One region of the Comamonas aquatilis genome, then DNA from elsewhere that is predicted to be linked to it. Evidence: riboswitches for the same ligand, from Rfam matches in the RefSeq annotation. Region 1 holds a riboswitch; the other holds the start of a gene.

The links. Region 1 has a riboswitch for glycine ahead of ACNAZA_RS14930 (trimeric intracellular cation channel family protein). Riboswitches for the same ligand answer to the same signal wherever they lie in the genome.
Region 2: another riboswitch for glycine. It lies ahead of gcvT (glycine cleavage system aminomethyltransferase GcvT); the one in region 1 lies ahead of ACNAZA_RS14930 (trimeric intracellular cation channel family protein).

What each region holds. Positions count from the first base shown of each region.
Region 1 is NZ_CBCSIW010000013.1:17,206-20,602, forward strand. It holds gene ACNAZA_RS14915 (sensor histidine kinase) at 1-463, shown strand, start outside; gene ACNAZA_RS14920 (response regulator transcription factor) at 460-1,047, shown strand; gene ACNAZA_RS14925 (GlcG/HbpS family heme-binding protein) at 1,157-1,651, shown strand; glycine riboswitch at 1,739-1,843, shown strand; glycine riboswitch at 1,873-1,988, shown strand; gene ACNAZA_RS14930 (trimeric intracellular cation channel family protein) at 2,041-2,706, shown strand; gene mnmC1 (FAD-dependent 5-carboxymethylaminomethyl-2-thiouridine(34) oxidoreductase MnmC1) at 2,716-3,397, shown strand, end outside.
Region 2 is NZ_CBCSIW010000002.1:329,114-332,510, reverse strand. It holds gene ACNAZA_RS04515 (amino acid permease) at 1-888, shown strand, start outside; gene ACNAZA_RS04510 (Lrp/AsnC family transcriptional regulator) at 1,015-1,470, opposite strand; glycine riboswitch at 1,904-2,019, shown strand; glycine riboswitch at 2,045-2,149, shown strand; gene gcvT (glycine cleavage system aminomethyltransferase GcvT) at 2,230-3,363, shown strand.

The DNA of each region.
Region 1 (3,397 bases):
GCTGCTGGAGGGCCCGGCAAGAGAAGCCGGCGTCCAACTGCTATGGGAGCCGGCGCAGGCAGATTGCAGTGTTTGGGCCGACCCCGTGGCACTGGAGCAGGTGCTGCACAACCTGGTGCGCAATGCGCTGGAAGCGCTGTCGCAGAGCTCGGTGGATGAACCCGCCATACAGATAGCGCAGCGAGCCGACGGCCAACAAGTCAGTCTCATGGTGCGGGACAACGGCCCCGGCATAGACGCCGCCACGGCCCAGCATATTTTCGACCCCTTCTTCACCACCAAGAGCGGCGGCATGGGCCTGGGCCTGCCGCTGTGTGCCACGCTGATGGAACGCATGGGCGGCCAGCTGCAATATCTGCCACCCGCCAGCGCCGGCCCGAGCACTGCCTGGCCAGGTGCCTGCTTTGTGCTGACCCTGCCCCTGGCGACCACAGGCTCCGCCCCGGAAAACCCCATTCCATGATTTACCTGATAGACGACGACGCCTCGGTGCGCGAGGCCTTGCACCTGCTGCTGCAGACCTACGACCTGAACGTAAGCTGTTTTGCCTCGCCGGCCGATTGCCTGGCCCATCTGGACCGCAGCCAACCCGGCGTGCTGATCATGGACTTGCGCATGCCGCTGATGTCCGGCCTGCAGCTTTACGAGCAGTTGCGTGCCCAAGGCGTGGACTGGCCCGCCATCGTCATCACCGGCCATGGCGATCTGCACTCCTGCCGCCGCGCCTTCAAGGCCGGCGTCACCGACTTTCTGACCAAACCCATAGAGGAGCAGACCCTGCTGGAGGCCATCAGGAGCGCCCAGGCCACGCTGGCCCGGCAGGCCGAGCGCAACGAGGCCCGCCACCACCTGCAGGTGCTGACCGAGCGCGAACGCGAGGTGCTGGAGCTGATCACCAAGGGCCTGGGCAGCAAGGAGATCGCGGCTGCACTGGATATCTCCGTACGCACCGTGGACACCCACCGCGCCAAGCTGGCCGAAAAGCTGGGCACGGGCTCCGTGGCCGAGCAGACCCGGCTGCTGCTGTCTGCCGCGGCCCGCAGCTGAGGCCCACCCTCGGTAAAACTACCGAGAGCCGTCCGTTGGCTTGCGAATAGGCGCCAAGCGCCCGGGTTCCTACAGTTCAGTCATTGCTTTCAACCCCTGGAGCCCTGACATGAATCGCCTGAGCACTTTTGCCCTCTTCGCCCTGAGCACCCTGGCCTGCGGCGCCGCCTCTGCGGCCGCCACGGTCAGCACCCGCTCCATTGCCTCGGCCACCGCAGCCCAACTGGCCCAGCAAACCGTGACCGCCTGCAGCGCCGACGGCCATAACGTGACCGCTGCCGTGGTGGACCGCGCCGGCGTGCTGCTGGCCCTGTCCCGCGCCGATGGCGCCGGCGCCCACACGCCCAAGGCCGCCACCGCCAAGGCTTTCACCTCGGCATCGTCGCGCAACCCGACCAGCGGCATGGCCAAGACGATTCAATCCAACCCCGATGCCGCCGGTCTGGCGCAAATCCCCGGCTTTCTGGTGCTGGCCGGCGGCGTGCCCATCAAGGCGGGCAATGAGGTCATTGGCGCCATCGGCGTGGCCGGCGCGCCCGGCGGCCATCTGGACGAGGCCTGCGCACAAAAAGCCCTGGCGGCCTTGAAAGATCAGCTGCAATAAGCCGCTGCGGCCTGCTAACTCCATAAGCCAAGGCCCCAGGCCTTGGCTTTTTTGCGTTTGAGCACCCGCTCAACTGGCTAGAATCACGGCTTTCCTGCGGGAGAGCGAGGCAGGCGCCACACCTAGCGCCATGCCTCCGCCGAAGGCGCAAACTCCCATAATCGCTCAGGCACCCCGTACCGCAGGTCAAGACAGTGCAGCCCAAATAAACCGGCTGCATGAATTCGCCAACTGGAGAGCAGCCCGCAGCCCTATGCTGCAGGCTCACCGAAGGGGCAAGTGCGCCATGCAAGACTGGCGCGCGCAACTCTCAGGTACAAAGGACAGCGGGAGAGGCACGCCAGACATTCCGCTGCGGTGAATGGCTGGTTTAACCCATCAGGGCTGTCATGCTTCCTTCTGTTTCCTTGCTGGACTCGTTCCAGGCCAGCAACTTCACCGTCATGCTGGTGATCTATCTGGTGGCCATCACGGCCGAAGCCATGTCCGGCGCACTGGCTGCGGGCCGGCGCAATATGGATATCTTCGGCGTGGTCGTCATCGCTTTTGTCACCGCCCTGGGCGGCGGCACCATCCGCGACATGGTGCTGGGCCACTATCCCATAGGCTGGACGCAGCACCCCGAATATGTATATCTGGTCATTTCCTTTGGCCTGCTGACCACGCTCATCGCCCGCCATATGCACCGCCTGAAGCAGGTGTTTTTGCTGCTGGACGCCATGGGTTTGATCGCCTTCTCGCTGATTGGCTCCAACACCGCGCTGGAGTTGGGCTACCCCACCATCGTCGTCATCATGGCCGGCATGATCACCGGCATCAGCGGCGGCATTTTGCGCGACGTGCTCTGCAACCAGGTGCCCGTGGTCTTCCGCCGCGAGCTGTACGCCAGCGTCTCCCTGGCCGTGTGCCTGATGTTCCTGGGTCTGCGCGCTCTGGATGTCAGCCCCAGTATCAGCACCATCGTGTGCTTTGCCGGCGGCCTGGCCTTTCGCCTGGCCGCCATACGCTTCAAATGGCGTCTGCCGGTGTTCTCCTATCAGCAGCGCTGGGAATAAGCTTCAAGCGTGCCCTATCTTCATCCACAGCAGCCGGACGGCGCCCTTCTTTCTGCCGACCAGCTTCTGGCCGGCTGCGGCCTGCCTGCAGCCTGGGCCCAAGCCCGGCAATGGCGCGTGCTGGAGACCGGTTTTGGCTGTAGCCTGAACTTTCTGCGCATCTGGGCCGCCTGGAAAGCCGATGCGCAAGCCCCGCGCCTGCTGCACTTCATTGGCCTCAGTGCCCAGCCCCCTTCCGCCGAGGAGATACTGGGCGCCCTGTCCCAAGCCGCTGCTGACGAAGCGCTGCACCCGCTGGCCCTACAACTGGGCGCCCAATGCTGGGGGCTGCTGCCGGGTGTGCACCGCCTGTCGTTTGAAGACGGCCGGGTGCTGCTGACGCTGCATGTAGGCGATATGCACAACACGCTGCGCAAGCAGCCGCTCACTGCAGACAGCCTGCTGCTCAGCCAAGCTGACGCTTTCTCCAGCCCCGAAGCCTTGAAAAATCTGGCCCGGCATTGCCGCCGTGGCAGCATGCTGGCGCTGGGCGAACGCCATGAAGACCCCACGCTACGCGAGCAACTGACCAAGCTGGGTTTTGACATCCACAGACACAGCACAGCCCAAACGCTGCAAGCCCGCTATAACCCCCGTTGGGAGCCACGCCACAAGGACGAAGGCCTGCCGCAGCCGGTGGCAGCGCCCGGGC
Region 2 (3,397 bases), on a different contig from region 1:
TTCACCGCCGGTGACGCACCCTTTGTCGGCGGCTTTGCCGCGCTGATCGGCGTGGCCATGGTGGTGGGCTTTTCCTTCCAGGGCACGGAGCTGATCGGCATTGCCGCCGGTGAATCCGAAGACCCGGCCAAGAACGTGCCGCGCGCCGTGCGCAAGGTGTTCTGGCGCATTTTGCTGTTCTATGTCTTCGCCATCCTGATCATCGGTCTGCTGATCCCCTATACCGATCCCAAGCTGCTGCGCAACAACCTGGGCGATATCGCCGTCAGCCCCTTCACCTTGGTGTTCGAACGCGCCGGCCTGCTGTCGGCAGCTGCCGTCATGAATGCCGTGGTGCTGACCTCGGTGCTGTCGGCCGGCAACTCGGGCATGTATGCCTCCACCCGCATGCTTTATGCCCTGGCCACCCAAGGCATGGCGCCCAAGATGTTTGCCAAGGTCAATGCACGCGGCGTGCCGGTGCTGGCTTTGCTGGCCACCACGGTGATCGCGGCCCTGTGCTTTTTGACCAATGTCTTCAGCCCCAAGGCGGTCTATATCTGGCTGCTCAATCTCTCGGGCATGTGCGGCTTTGTGGCCTGGCTCGGTATTGCTGTGAGCCACTACCGCTTTCGCAAGGGCTGCGAAGCACAGGGCTTCGACCTCAACCAGTTGCCCTACCGTGCAGCGGCCTTCCCCTTCGGCCCGGTGTTTGCCTTTGTGCTGTGCCTGATCATCACCCTGGGCCAGAACTACGAGAACTTCCTCAGCGACAAGATCGACTGGGTGGGCGCGATTGCCACCTATATCGGCCTGCCTCTGTTCCTCATCATCTGGTGGGGCTACAAGCTGGTCAAAGGCACACGCATCGTGAAGTACAAAGACATGGACGTGCAAGGTCTGCGCTAATTCAGCCTCCTTCATGCAGCAAGGCAGCTCCGGCAACGGCGCTGCCTTTTTTCTTGCCGGCTTTGCCAGCCTCCGGACGCATGACTGCAAGGTGCAGAGAACGCGCCAAGCGTTGCGGCTTTGGTTTCAGACCCCCAGCGGCAAATCCGCCCGCTTCAGCGTGCGCAGCACAAAGCTGGACTGGCTGTGGCGTATGCCCTTGATCTTGTAGAGCTTCTCGCGCAGCAGACGCTCGTAGTCACGCGTGTCCTTGACGACAATGCGCAGCAGATAGTCGTATTCGCCCGAGACCAGATGCGCCTCCACCACTTCGGGAATCGTGGCCAGCACTTCGCCGAATTTCTCCAGCGTGTTGTCGGAGTGACTGTCCAGCGTCACCATCACCAGCACCGAATCGGCCAGGCCCAGCGCCTGGGGATTGAGCCGCACGGTATAGCCCTCGATCACGCCGGCTTCTTCCATTTTCTTGATGCGTGCCCAGCAGGGAGAGGCGCTCAAGCCCACGGCGGCGCCGATTTCCTGCAGGCTGGCCCGCGCATTGGCTTGCAAAGCAGCAAGAATCTTTTTATCCAAAGTGTCCATGGCCTTGAATTTATCGCTTTTTAAGCATTGGCAGCAAAATTTTCTGTAGCAAAGCGATATCTGCAGAAAACAAAGCAGCTTTTTCTGCACTGCAACATGCATAGTTGAGTCCATGGAAGCGGCGTTCACCAACGCAGCAAAGCCATTCAAGTGATCCCGCTGTTTACCGTCAGCGCCAGATTGTCTGATCCGCCACCGGAACCCGTTCCAGGCCGCACCACTTATCCGCAGTGGCGCGGCCTGTCGCATTCTGGGCCGCGTTGCAAAGCGCGGAGAAGACTATGCAATTGATAGCTTCTTGCGCCTTTATTCATTGGAGTTCAAGCGATTTTTATGCGCATATCTCGCAACCAGCGCCGCCGGATCGGCATGCACGACCCTCGTACAAACCCGCGCAAACCCCATGTTGCAACGCAATAACTGGCGGCTAGAATGCCTGCTGTCAGGAGAGAGTGCCCACGGGGTTTGACCCGCAACGCACCGCCGAAGGCGCAGGCTCTGCCTTTATGCAGCACCCGAACGCTCAGGCAAAAGGACTGACAAGCGCTGACGGGCGAGCGAAGCTCAGCCCACAGCGTTCCTTGCTGGAGAGAGGTGCTGCGCTTGCAGCACCCACCGAAGGAGCAAGCTGCACCCGCGTGCAGTGAATCTCTCAGGTAAAGCGGACAGCAGGGCAAGACCGCCACGCCAGGCAATGCGATATCTATTGCAATTGCCGGGCATGGCAACTCATTTGGTTTCACCACCGGAGCTTGCCCCTTGACTGCCGCCGACAACCAACCTCTGCGCCACACCCCTTTGTTCGCCCTGCACCAGCAGCTAGGCGCCCGCATGGTGGCTTTTGCCGGCTATTCCATGCCCGTGCAGTACCCCCAGGGGCTGATGGCCGAGCATCTGCACACCCGCAAGGCCGCCGGCCTGTTTGACGTGTCCCATATGGGCCAGCTGCTGCTGCGCGGTGCCGACGCTGCCGCCGCCCTGGAAACGCTGATGCCCGTGGACGTGCAAGACCTCGGCGTGCACAAACAGCGCTACGGCCTGCTGCTCAATGACCAAGGCGGCATTCTGGACGATCTGATGTTCGTCAACCGCGGTGACGATTTGTTTGTCATCGTCAACGGTGCCTGCAAGCAGGCCGACATCGCCCATATCCAGGCGCGCATAGGCCAGCGCTGCGAGGTGATTCCCCTGCCCGATCAGGCTTTGCTGGCCCTGCAAGGCCCGCAGGCCGTCACGGTGCTGGCGCGCCTGATATCCGGCGTGAGCCAGCTGGTCTTCATGACCGGCGGCCATTTTGACTGGCAAGGCCATGCGCTCTACATCACGCGCAGCGGCTACACCGGCGAGGACGGCTTTGAAATTTCCGTGCCTGCAGGCGGCGCCGAAGCCCTGGCCCAAACGCTGCTGGCCCAGTCCGAAGTCGCCCCCATAGGTCTGGGCGCACGCAACTCGCTGCGACTGGAAGCCGGTCTTTGCCTCTACGGCAACGATATAGACACAACCACCACGCCGGTGGAAGCGGCGCTGAACTGGGCCATACAAAAAGTGCGCCGCAGCGGCGGTGCGCGTGAAGGCGGTTTTCCCGGTGCTTCCATCGTGCTGGAACAGCTACAGAATCCGCAGCAGCTCCAGCGCAAGCGCGTAGGTCTGCTGGCCTTGGAGCGCATTCCCGTGCGCGAGCCTGCGGTGCTGGAGAACATGGACGGCCAGCATATCGGCCATATCACCAGCGGCCTGCTCAGCCCCACGCTCAACCAGCCCGTGGCGCTGGCCTATGTGCAGCCCGACTATGCGGCGCTGGATACCGAGATCTTCGCCATGGTGCGCGGCAAGCCCGTGCCCATGAAGGTCACGGCCACGCCGTTTGTGCCCACGAACTATTACCGAGGCTGAACCGCTGCCGTGGCCCGGCCTCTTGTTTGAGCAG